Regions from separate parts of the Desulfitobacterium dehalogenans ATCC 51507 genome, predicted to be linked through region 1. Evidence: riboswitches for the same ligand, from Rfam matches in the RefSeq annotation. Region 1 holds a riboswitch; the other holds the start of a gene.
What was found. Region 1 has a riboswitch for cobalamin ahead of DESDE_RS13185 (ABC transporter substrate-binding protein). Riboswitches for the same ligand answer to the same signal wherever they lie in the genome.
Positions count from the first base shown of each region.

Region 1 (5,862 bases):
ACAATCAAATCCGCTGGTGGTGGTGCCGCCCCAAACATAAGGCACTCCAATATATTTTTTGGCAGTGTTGATTACGGCAGTGGCTTTGGAGGTACTCACCGGTGTGCTGGATTTGGCGGAGACTTTGGGGGTGTTGGCAGCACTTTTGCTTGTGTTGGAAGACTTTTGGGAAGAGGTGGCGGGAGAGGTTGAAGGGGTAGTCTTCGGAGCTTGAGAAGGCGCAGGCTGAGTGGATTTGGACCCACGGGAGATTTCACTGGTTACGGACTGTCTGGTGGCCTCGACATTGGCAAGCGAAGCACTGGAGGCCAAGGTTGTTTCGGAATAGGCTTGAGGGGCAAGGGCAGTTTCCTCAGTCAAAGCTATACTTTGAGGTGCTATAGGTTCTGAAATGGTCTGAGGGTAAGCAAAGAGGGTCGTAGCGAAAAGTCCCAAGGACACTATCGGAACCATTCCAGTAATAAGGACTTTCTTGTAACGATTTTTATTTATATTTTTTTTCATAAGGTTCTTCATAAATTTCTCCTTTCAAAACAAAAAACAACCTATCAGATTCTAACAGGTTGTCTTCAGTATAAAATAACTTTTTCACGATGTCCTTAGAGGATGATTGGTTAAATCGCCAGGTTTTGTTAATCTCAGGAATCATTTTCCGCTCAATAGGAATTGAGGTACTCCTAATTTGGGATGATGAACTTGAACTAAATCCGCTTTATACACTTGGGCTAGAGTTTCTTCCAGGAGAACGTCTTCTTTTTTGCCCCAGGTGACGATTTCCCCTTGATCCAGAAGGAGAATCCGGTTGCAATATTGACCCGCTATATTCAAATCGTGCAAGACCATGATCACAGTGATTCCTAACTCATCATGCCACTGACGGACATGATCCATGACTAAGATTTGGTGTCCGATATCCAAATAGGTGGTGGGTTCATCCAAGATGAGTATTTGGGGTTCCTGAGCCATGGCACGGGCCAGAGAGACTAGTTGGCGTTGACCGCCGCTTAGGGTGCTGACCTTTTGGGAGCGTTTATGCCAAAGGTTCAGTTTAACGAGTATGTTCTCCACCACAGCCTTGTCATGGTGGCCTAGATCGGCAAAGGGCTTTAACCAGGGATAGCGCCCCATGGATACGATCTGCTCTACGGTAAAGGGCAGGGCAGGGGTGCCTTCCTGCTCCAGGACGGCGATTTGGCGGGCCAGTTCTTTGGAGGTATAGGAGGAAAGAAGTCTGTCCATAAGTTGAACCTTCCCGGAGGTAGGCGGCTGAAGACCGCTGATGGTGCGGACCAGAGTTGATTTGCCGCTGCCATTGGGGCCGATGATTCCAAACATATCTCCTTGACCTATAGTGAAGGAGATATCTCGCAAAACAGCAAAGGAGCCATAATGTTGATTAAGGTTCTGAATCTCGAACACGTTCATCTTAACCCCTCCTTAAACCACTCTTTAAAAGATAAGCGAAAAAGGGCGCACCCACAAAAGCTGTAATCGCTCCGATAGGAATCTCCTGTGATTGGAGCAGGGTTCTGGCAATGGTATCCGACCACAAAAGAAAGATTGCTCCCGCTAAAGTGGATACCGGCAAAAGAATTCGGTGGTCAGGCCCTACCAGAAGACGCATAAGATGGGGAATAATAAGTCCTACGAAGCCGATGATGCCCACCATGGAAACAGCGGCGGTGGCCAATAAGGAGCCAACGATTAGAATGGCGATTTTTTTCCTCTCCACATTAATTCCGAGATGAGTCGCAGCTCTTTCCCCTAAAGCAATGACATTAAGCTCCCGGTTTTGAAAGAGAAGGTAGGTCAAGCCGATGAGAAAATAAGGGAGAAGGATAAGGACATTCTGCCAGTTGCTGTTGGCGAGACTCCCCATCATCCAGAAGATAATCTGCTGCATCTGCTCGCCGGAAACAGCAATGAGGAGGGAGAGAAAAGCACTCAGCAAAGCCTGCACCACCACACCGGCCAAAATTAAGATTTCCCGCTCAAATTGACCGTGCTGTCTGGATAGAGAGAAGACAAAGGCCAATGAAATAAGACCCCCGGCAAAGGCGAAAAGGGGCAGGACCGATTGACCAAAGAAAGAAAAGCTGCGAAAAAAGAGGATAGCTGAGGCTGCTCCAAAGGCAGCTCCGGAAGAGACCCCTAAGATATAGGGATCAGCCAAAGGATTGCGCAGAATCCCTTGAAAGGCCACTCCTGAGGTAGCCAGCATAGCCCCTACGATCAAAGCTAAAAAGACGCGGGGCAGGCGCAGATTCCAAACGATGGATTCTTGGGCAGGAGTCCAGCTGGGGTCAAAGTTAAAAAAAGGCAGATGGCTTAAAATAATCTTCCAGGTAAGATGAAAGGGCAGGGAGACAGAGCCGGTCATTACACAGATCACAACGGAAAGAAGCAGGAGAAAGGACAGGGCCAAAATCCATGTGATGCCTTTGGGGAAAGTTCTGGAATTCATCTCATGTTGTCCTCCTTAAATTCAAGTCAATAAGTCTCTCCCCATACTGAATACTATATGCCGTATCAAAAATACAAAAGGCTGCGGGTTAGAAAAGATCCGGATAAAGGGCTTTGGCGATCGTCTCCAGGCCGTCAATGATCCGGGGACCGGAGCGGGTAACCATATCACTGTCCAGATCGTAAATACGGTCATGGGCAATAGCATCAATGCCTTGCCAAGCTGGACGGGCTAAGATAGTGGCCTTTACATTATCCATATAGTAAGAGTAGGTGCTCAGGATAACCTGAGGGTTCTTATCAATCACCTGCTCCTCGCTGTATTGTGCCCAGTTTTGGACATCACTGGCGATATTGATTCCCCCCGCTTTGGTGATGAGCTCATTAAGAAAAGTTCCTTCACCGGCGGTAAAAAGGCCCGGATCCACTTCAATCCATACCTTGACCCGGTCGGATTCCTTGATAGTCCCCACTTTATCCGCAATGGCCTGTTCCTTTTCGTTCATTCCTTGGACCACTGTCTGTGCCTGTTTCTGGGTATTGGTGATGTATCCCAGTTTCTCGATGGCTTGATAAGTGCTTTCCAGACTTTGCGGGTTTAAATGAACCACAGGGATACCTAAATTGCGCAGGGAGTTGATAAAGTCTTGGTTATGCATCCCTGTAACAACCAAATCCGGTTTGAGCTGGATGAGCTGTTCCATATTAGGGTTTAAACTATCTGCAAAGACGTATTCCGCTTTCTCCTGGATACCCACCGGGTAATTATCATAGACGGTTAAGCTGATAAGCCTGTCATCCAGGCCCAGAGCACTTAAGATCTCCGTGGAGGGCGGGGCCAGGCAAATAATGCGCAGGGGTTCCTTTTCCAGGGTGGTTGCCACTCCTGTATCGTCTGTGTAAGTTAAAGGGTAACTTGTGGACTGGTTGGTATCTTGTCCAGCCGGTGTTTCGGGAGAAGCCGCACCTTGCTGTGAGGTTGGATTGCAGCCGCTGATCAAAAATAAGGTCACCCCTAGGGTTATGAGCAGGGTGAGCAGTGTCCGTTTTTTTCTATTCATTTGGGTTCTCCTTTCATGTTAGGGTGGCAAGACAAAATAAAAACCTTTTACCGCCAGGATAAAAGGTTTTTGCTGCACTATGTGGACTCTTGCAGCGCCTATTTCCTGTCCTCGAGGAGGGTCGCTGATGATTAGGCAGGTTCCTGACTTGGGAGTGATGACTCACTCGTTTCACAGTGGCGGGACCGTGCCGGAATTGAACCGGCTTCCCTTTTAACTCTATCCAAAAATGGATTGAGAACCTAATCGTACAGTATTGAATTAAGATCATTATAAGGCATTCACCTGACAATGCCAAGATGCACTTAGAGTATGCCTTCATGGCAAATAAAGAATCGTTTTCAGAAATCCCGTGAATACTAATGCAAGGACTCGCATAGAAATCATGACAGGGGGATGTATATTATGCAAGATATAGTAAAGAAAGGTTTATCCTTGGGATTAGGCTTGGCGGTCGTGAGCAAAGAGCAAATCGAGAAGGTCGTGGACGAATTGGTAAAGAAGGGGGAGCTGTCTGCCGGCGAATCCAAGGAATGGATGAATGAGCTGATCCAAAAGGGAGAGGATCAGCAGGATGAAATCTATACCAAGATTAAGGAACAAGTGCAAAAAATCCTGGCAGAACTTAATCTTCCCAGTAAAGCGGACATGGAAAGGCTGGAGAATCGAATCGCTCAATTGGAAAACCAGAAGCCTGGGGAATGAACTTGGGGATAGATTAGGGGTATTAGCATGATTGGAAGAAAAATTCGTCATGTTCATCGGTATAAGGAAGTTGCCACGGTATTGGCCCGTAATGGATTCAGCCTCATCCTGGAAGAGATGGGGCTTATTAATTTTATCTCTTATTCCAGGCGGATGTTGAGGAGAGAAGAAGAGGCGGACTCCCAAACTCTCGGTCAGCGTTTGCGTAAGGCCCTGGAGGAATTAGGGCCTACTTATGTTAAGATTGGGCAGATTGCCAGCACTCGGCCGGATATTATTCCGGATTACCTGATCACTGAACTGGAAAAACTGCAGGATCAGGTTCCCCCCTTTTCCTTTGCCGACGTTCGCCAAATTATTGAAACGGAACTGGGAGCCCTGCCGGAAGATATTTTTCAGCATTTTGAGGAAAAACCGGTGGCGGCTGCCTCTATCGGGCAAGTCCACTATGCTGTTCTCAAAACAGGGGAGAATGTAGCGGTGAAAATCCAGCGCCCTCATATTGCCCGGACCATTGAGACGGATCTGGAAATACTTCTGGACTTGGCTGCTTTGGCGGAAAAGCGCGTGGATTGGGCAGCTCTGTATCATGTAAAGGATATGGTGGAGGAATTCGCTAATTCCTTGCGCAATGAATTGGACTATGAGATTGAAGGAAGCAATGCCGAACGGATGGGGAAGCAATTTCAAGGAGATCCCACGATTCGCATTCCTAAAGTCTATAAAGAGTACTCTAATAAAAAGGTCTTGACTCTGGAATATATTCAAGGGGTAAAACTCAGCCAATTCGAGACTCTTGAAGCGCTGGGTTATGATCGTAAGGTACTAGCGGAAAACCTGATCAAAGCTATGTTTAAACAAATCTTAATCGAGGGTTTTTTTCATGGGGACCCTCATCCGGGAAATATTTTCGTTTTGCCCCAGCAGGTTATTTCCTTGATCGATTTCGGCATGATCGGCAGACTTTCCCCGGATATGAAGGATCATTTCGCTTCCCTGGTCATTGGGATGATGCGGCGGAAGACGGAGGACATGGTGGAGGCCGTGTTTGCTATGGGGATCGTTCCAGAGGATATGGACCCCAAGGCATTGTATCGGGATGTGGATTTATTAAGAGAGAAGTACTTGGATGTTCCTATGAGTGAAGTTGATCTGGGCAATGCCGTCAACGATCTGTTTAAGGTGACCTATAAACACCGGATTATTATTCCCGCCGATCTGGTACTGCTGGGCAAATCCCTTCTAAGCCTGGAAGGCATCGTGGAGCAGCTGGATCCCGAGATCAGTATTATCGATATTGCCGAGCCCTTCGGAGAGCAGCTCCTTAAAGAACGGCTCAATCCAGTCTTTTTCGCCGAGAAAACCTGGAAACATTTTCGGGAATACTCGGATCTTTTATTCAATCTCCCGAAACAAATGAAGGAGATTTTCAGCAGCATTCAGCGGGGCAAAGTACGGGTGGAGATTTATTTACCCGAATTAGCCACTTTCATACGGAAGCTGGATCGGATAAGCAATCAGCTTTCTTTTAGCATTTTATTACTGTCTTTCAGCATTATCATGTGCGGTTTAGTCATTGCTTCCGCCTTAGGCAAGGAACCCCTGGTCTTTTGGCGAATACCGGCTATTGAGG
Region 1 covers NC_018017.1:2,735,450-2,741,311, reverse strand. Annotated here, with positions in the region: gene DESDE_RS13200 (C40 family peptidase) at 1-504, opposite strand, end outside; gene DESDE_RS13195 (ABC transporter ATP-binding protein) at 646-1,425, opposite strand; gene DESDE_RS13190 (FecCD family ABC transporter permease) at 1,427-2,464, opposite strand; gene DESDE_RS13185 (ABC transporter substrate-binding protein) at 2,553-3,524, opposite strand; cobalamin riboswitch at 3,642-3,785, opposite strand; gene DESDE_RS13180 (phasin family protein) at 3,930-4,229, shown strand; gene DESDE_RS13175 (ABC1 kinase family protein) at 4,257-5,862, shown strand, end outside.

Region 2 (5,862 bases), 1.5 Mb from region 1:
AATAGTGGATTTTCTTCACGACCCCAGCCGTTATGCAGCCATTGGAGCGAATTTGCCTAAAGGGGTTCTTTTGGTAGGGCCTCCGGGAACGGGGAAGACCTTGCTGGCAAGGGCTGTTGCCGGAGAGGCTAAAGTCCCCTTTTTCTCCATATCCGGGAGCGAATTTGTAGAGATGTTTGTGGGAATGGGTGCTGCAAAAGTCAGAGATTTATTTAAACAAGCCAATGAAAAAGCCCCCTGCATCGTTTTTATCGACGAGATTGATACTATCGGGAAAAAACGTGATGGAGGATCTTTCGGAGGAGGTAATGATGAGCGGGAACAAACCTTGAATCAACTTTTGTCCGAAATGGATGGCTTTGATGGGAAGAAGGGTGTTGTGATTCTCGCGGCTACCAACCGGCCGGAATCACTGGATAAGGCTTTATTGCGCCCTGGACGCTTTGATCGCCGAATCCCTGTAGAGCTTCCGGATTTGGCAGGCCGAGAAGCCATTTTAAGGGTTCATGGACAAAAGGTGAAAATGGAACCCTCTATCGACTTTAAAACTATCGCCCGAGCCACTGCCGGAGCATCCGGGGCTGAGCTGGCTAATATTATCAATGAAGGGGCTTTGCGGGCTGTTCGTTGTGGGAGAAGCCGGGTGAACCAAAGCGATTTGGAGGAGTCTGTGGAAGTCGTTATTGCAGGCTATCAGAGGAAAGGGGCAGTGATTTCTCATCGAGAAAAAGAGATTGTTGCTTTCCATGAGATTGGTCACGCTTTAGTGGCGGCCAAACAAACTGATTCTGCACCCGTTCATAAGATTACCATCATTCCGAGGACTTCCGGTGCCTTGGGTTACACTATGCAAGTGGAAGAGGATGAGCGTGTTCTGATGAGCAAGGAGGAGGCGTTCAATAAAATCACGACCTTTACAGGAGGCCGGGCAGCCGAAGAATTGATCTTCGGAACCTATACTTCAGGAGCCTCCAATGATATTGAACAAGCGACCAAAATCGCCCGCGCCATGGTTACCCGTCTGGGGATGAGCAAGAATTTTGATATGATGGCCTTAGAAACAGTGAATAATCCTTATCTTGGTAGCGATACCTCTTTGATGTGTTCCCCTGAAACCGCAGCCAAAATTGATGAGGAAATCCTATCCATCATTAAAAGTGCCCATCAAAAGGCCTTCGGAATCTTAAAAGAGAATATTGACAAACTCCATGAGTTGGCGCGTTTTTTGTTAGAGAAAGAAACCATCACCGGAGAAGAATTTATGGCGGTGCTCTCAAGGTAAAATGAAGGACTGGTGATGTTTTTAACATCCCGGTCCCTGTTTTATATTGAATAGGTGACAAAGCATAATCCTCATATCCAAAGATAAAACCAGCAAAGGGGTAAATCCATGAATATTTTAGTCACCCTAAACTCGAATTATATTATACACTTGATCGTCATGCTCACCTCTCTGATTGAGTCCAATCCAGGGGAGCAGTTTACAGTTTATGTGGCTCATTCCGGCATGTCAAAAGAAGACTTTACCCGCATCAATCATGCCATTGACACCTCTCGATGTAAAATTGAAGACATTAAAATTTCCGATAAGGGTTTAAGCGATGCCCCCATTACCAGCCGCTACCCCAAAGAAATGTATTATCGGATTTTCGCTGTCAAATATCTCCCGGATCACCTCGAGCGGATTTTGTACCTGGATCCGGATCTAGTGGTGATAAATCCCTTAAAGGAGTTCTATACCATAGATTTCCAAGGGAATTTCTTCGCGGCGGCCTCCCATGTCAAGGAAATATTGAAAAGGATTAATCATGTCAGGCTTAATATGGCTGAAGACAGCACCTATGTCAATTCGGGGGTTATGATGATGAACTTGTCTCTGCTGCGCCAGGAACAGGATATTCATGAAGTCTATGAATATATTGAGGGATATAAGCATCGCTTATTTCTACCTGACCAAGATGTCCTTAATGGAGTTTATAGTGATAGAACGCTGACTGTGGATGCGAAAATCTATAATCTTAGTGAACGGTATTATGTTCTCTATAACCTGAATCCCAAGTATTGGGATGCGAAGATTGACCTGGATTGGGTCCGCAATAATACCGTGATTATCCATTATTGTGGCCGCAACAAACCCTGGAAGGAAAATTATATGGGGGAATTGGATGTTTTCTATAAAGACTATGCACAAAAGGTTCATGACAAAATGAAGGATTTTGAGACGACGAGGTGAAATGATAGCATTATAGTTGAATACGATAATAGATGGGGCGGCTGATATGAGGAAAGAGATGAAGGACAGGCATTCATGGAAAATGGGCTTTACTACGGGCAGCTGTGCAGCCGGGGCGGCAAAAGCCGCATGCTTCTTACTGAAAGGATTAAATCAAGGAACACAAGTAGATATCCCACTGCCCCAAGGGGAACGGCTTCAATTATCCATACATCGATGGGAAATGGAAAAGGATATAGCTCGTGTAGGTATTATCAAAGATGCAGGGGATGATCCTGATGTCACCCATGGTTTGGAAGTGGTAGCTCAAGTGCGGGTTCTTTCTGAAAAAGGAGAAATCCTCATTCGCGGGGGTCAAGGTATTGGCGTCGTTACCAAAAAAGGACTTCAGATTCCTCCAGGGGAAAGCGCTATTAACCCTGTTCCCCGGTCAATGATTCAGGCAGCGGTACGAGAAGTATTTCCCCAGGAAGAAGTCCTGGTGGTGATTGAGGTGCCTGATGGAGAAGAGCTTGCTTCGAAGACCCTGAATCCTCGTTTGGGAATTAGGGGAGGGCTATCGATTTTAGGCACAACAGGTATAGTTCGGCCTATGTCAGAGGAAGCGTTCAAGAATTCTATTCTGCCTGAGCTGGATCAAGCCGTTGCTTATGGACATAAAGCCATTGTTCTAACTCCTGGCAATTATGGTTTCAGAGCAGCTACGGCGGAACTGAAAGTTCCTGAGGAAGCCATTATTCAGATGGCCAATTTTGTGGGCTTTCTGCTGGAGGAGGCTGCCTATCGCAAGATCGAGAAAGTGCTTCTCTTTGGTCATATTGGTAAATTGATTAAAGTAGCCGGGGGGATTTTCCATACCCATACCCATGTTGCCGATGCCCGGATGGAAATTTTAGTGGCTCATGCCGCACTGAATGGTATTGACCGGAACTTTTTGCAGACCATAGCGGAGTATCCAACGGTTGAAGGTGCTGCTGAAGAAATTCGTACCAAGGGTTGGGGAAATCTTCTGTTTAAATTAGCAGAAAGGGCGAGTTGTCGGGCTCAAGAGCATGTGCATGGGGAAGTGCAGGTGGGAACCGCCTTTACTTTGCTTAACGGTGAGATCATTGCCTGGGATGATCAGGCCAAAGAGATCTGCAAAGAATTTTGGCATTGGCCGCAGATAGAGAAGGAATTTAGGTAAAAGTAGAGAATAACTTAGTAATTCGAATTAAATTGTCACAACAATCGGATAATACTCAAGGTTCCTCTTTTGAGGATGAAAAGGGAAGTCGGTGAAAATCCGGCGCGGTCCCGCCACTGTGAACCACGAGTGCCTCCTTATAGCCCACTGGGATAATCCTGGGAAGGGGGGAGGCATGAAGACTGGAAGTCAGGAGACCTGCCTTGAACATTGCATTACGCCCACGAGCGATGGGTGTGGTGATTATTTCGGAATAACCGAAGGGAAAAACCAAAGAGCCGCTCAGGGCTCTTTTTTATTTCACTATAAATCGCGGCAGAATTGGGCAAAGCCGAAGGCTTGGTTAATTAACGAAATAGTGGTTAAACAAAGGGGAAGGTGATGGGATGATCCAAATATTGGGGATAGGCCCTGGTACAAGAGCATGGGTTTCCCAGGCTGTTGAAGAAATGGTCCATCAGAGCGATGTTTTGGTAGGAGGGCAACGAGCCTTAAAGCTCTTTCCGGATTTCAAGGGAGAGTCATACCGGGTCAGTGGAAATTTAGCTGAAACCTTGGAAACCTTGCAGAGAGTATTACAGCAGGGAAAAAAGGCAAGTGTCCTGGTTTCTGGCGATCCAGGTTTTTATAGTCTGCTTCCTTGGTTGAAAAGGGAGTTCCCGCAAGAAGAAATCCAGGTGTTGCCTGGCCTTAGCTCCATTCAGCTTGCTTTTGCACGAGCAGGGATCCCCTGGCAGGATGCAGAGTTGCTCAGTGTCCACGGCCGTCCGCTGAATTGCTTACCTTTACATCTCAGCCGCCCCTTGGGAGTTCTCACTGGGGGTGAAAACTCACCTCAGAAGATTGCTGAGTATTATCATACCTATGACTTCAATCCGCAGATCTCTCTTGGCAATGCCTTGACTTATCCGGAAGAGCGTTGGTTAAATACAGATGCTCATCAGCTCATGGATTTGGAAGAAGATTTCTCTAATGCGGTGATGATCCTCTACCCTGAAAATCCAGAGGATAAGTCGGCTCAATCCTTGCTTTCATTGCCTAAGAGCTTTGGTATCAAGGATGAGGAGTTTGTTCGTGGCAATGTTCCCATGACTAAGAATGAGATTCGGATTCAAGTTCTGGCTAAGGCAGAGATTACCCCTTCGACCCGGGTCTTGGATGTGGGAGCAGGGACGGGTAGCATAAGCATTGAAGCGGCGCTTTTAGCTCATCGTGGCTGCGTTTATGCCATAGAAGAAAATCCGGAGGCACAGGAGCTTATTCTGAAGAATCAAGAGAAGTTTCGGGTAAGAAATTTGCGACTGGTTCGTGGATCTGCGCCTCAAGCGTTACAGGAAATCCCCCCTATGGATGTCTGTATTATTGGCGGTAGTCATGGGCAGATTCGGGAGATTTTACTTCAAGCTCCCTTGGCGCCTGGGGGAAGGGTTGTATTGACTGCCGTAACTTTAGAGACATTAGCTCATGGTATGGAAGCCTTAAAAAGCTTGCAATATGAGGATGTTGATGTGGTTTCGATCCAAGCTGTACGCTGGAAGGGTATTAAGGATATTCATCTTGCCCAGGCCCAAAACCCCGTATTTATACTTTCAGGAAGAAAGGGGATTATTTAAGGCCTCTGCTTCAAACAAAGGAGTTAAGAACCCGTTCAAAAGAAAATGAGCTCCAGAACCGCGGGATGGTTGCGGGCCGAAGAGCTAAGGAGGAACGAAGTGAAGAAGGATAGGAACGAAGACACAAACATAGTAAACAATCAGATCAGTGAAAAGGCTAAGCTTTACGGAATAGGGGTAGGGCCGGGGGACCCGAAGCTTATTACCTTGCGGGCAGTGGAAATTCTACAAGCTATTCAGGTGGTCGCCATACCCAAGTCCAAGATGGAGCGGGAAAGTGTCGCGTGGGAAATTGCCAAATCACACTGCCCCTCCGGAGTTAGCATTTTAGAGTTAGAAATGCCGATGACCGCTGATGAGAGCATACTTCAAGCTGCTTGGCATACTGCGGCAGAGAAGATTAAGGAGGAGCTCTGTCAGGGGCATTCCGTTGCTTTCCTTACCTTAGGTGATCCTTCCTTATACAGCACTTACAGTTATCTACTTGCTATCTTAAGAGATCAGCTTGAACCGGATCAGATAGAGACCATTCCAGGTATCACGGCTATGGCGGCTGCCGCAGCTCAAGTGAATTGGCCTTTGGCTACGGGAGATGAGCCTTTAGTGGTTTTGCCGGGGATCGAGGGCTTAGAGGAGTATGAGCAATATCCTAATCTTGTCTTAATGAAAGTATCGCGAAATTTGCCGGATGTACTGAATCATATCCAAAGAACCGGGTCACAGGCAGTTTTAGCTACCCGGGTAGGTCAGGCAGGAGAAGACGTTCGCCTGCTTGGCCCGGAGGAAGTGTTGGAAAAAGTGGACTATTTAAGTCTTGTGCTTTGTAAGAA
Region 2 covers NC_018017.1:1,230,022-1,235,883, forward strand. Annotated here, with positions in the region: gene ftsH (ATP-dependent zinc metalloprotease FtsH) at 1-1,282, shown strand, start outside; gene DESDE_RS05970 (glycosyltransferase family 8 protein) at 1,391-2,233, shown strand; gene cbiD (cobalt-precorrin-5B (C(1))-methyltransferase CbiD) at 2,280-3,419, shown strand; cobalamin riboswitch at 3,461-3,639, shown strand; gene DESDE_RS22970 (hypothetical protein) at 3,595-3,801, shown strand; gene DESDE_RS05985 (bifunctional cobalt-precorrin-7 (C(5))-methyltransferase/cobalt-precorrin-6B (C(15))-methyltransferase) at 3,806-5,032, shown strand; gene cobI (precorrin-2 C(20)-methyltransferase) at 5,132-5,862, shown strand, end outside.
Region 2: another riboswitch for cobalamin. It lies ahead of DESDE_RS05985 (bifunctional cobalt-precorrin-7 (C(5))-methyltransferase/cobalt-precorrin-6B (C(15))-methyltransferase); the one in region 1 lies ahead of DESDE_RS13185 (ABC transporter substrate-binding protein).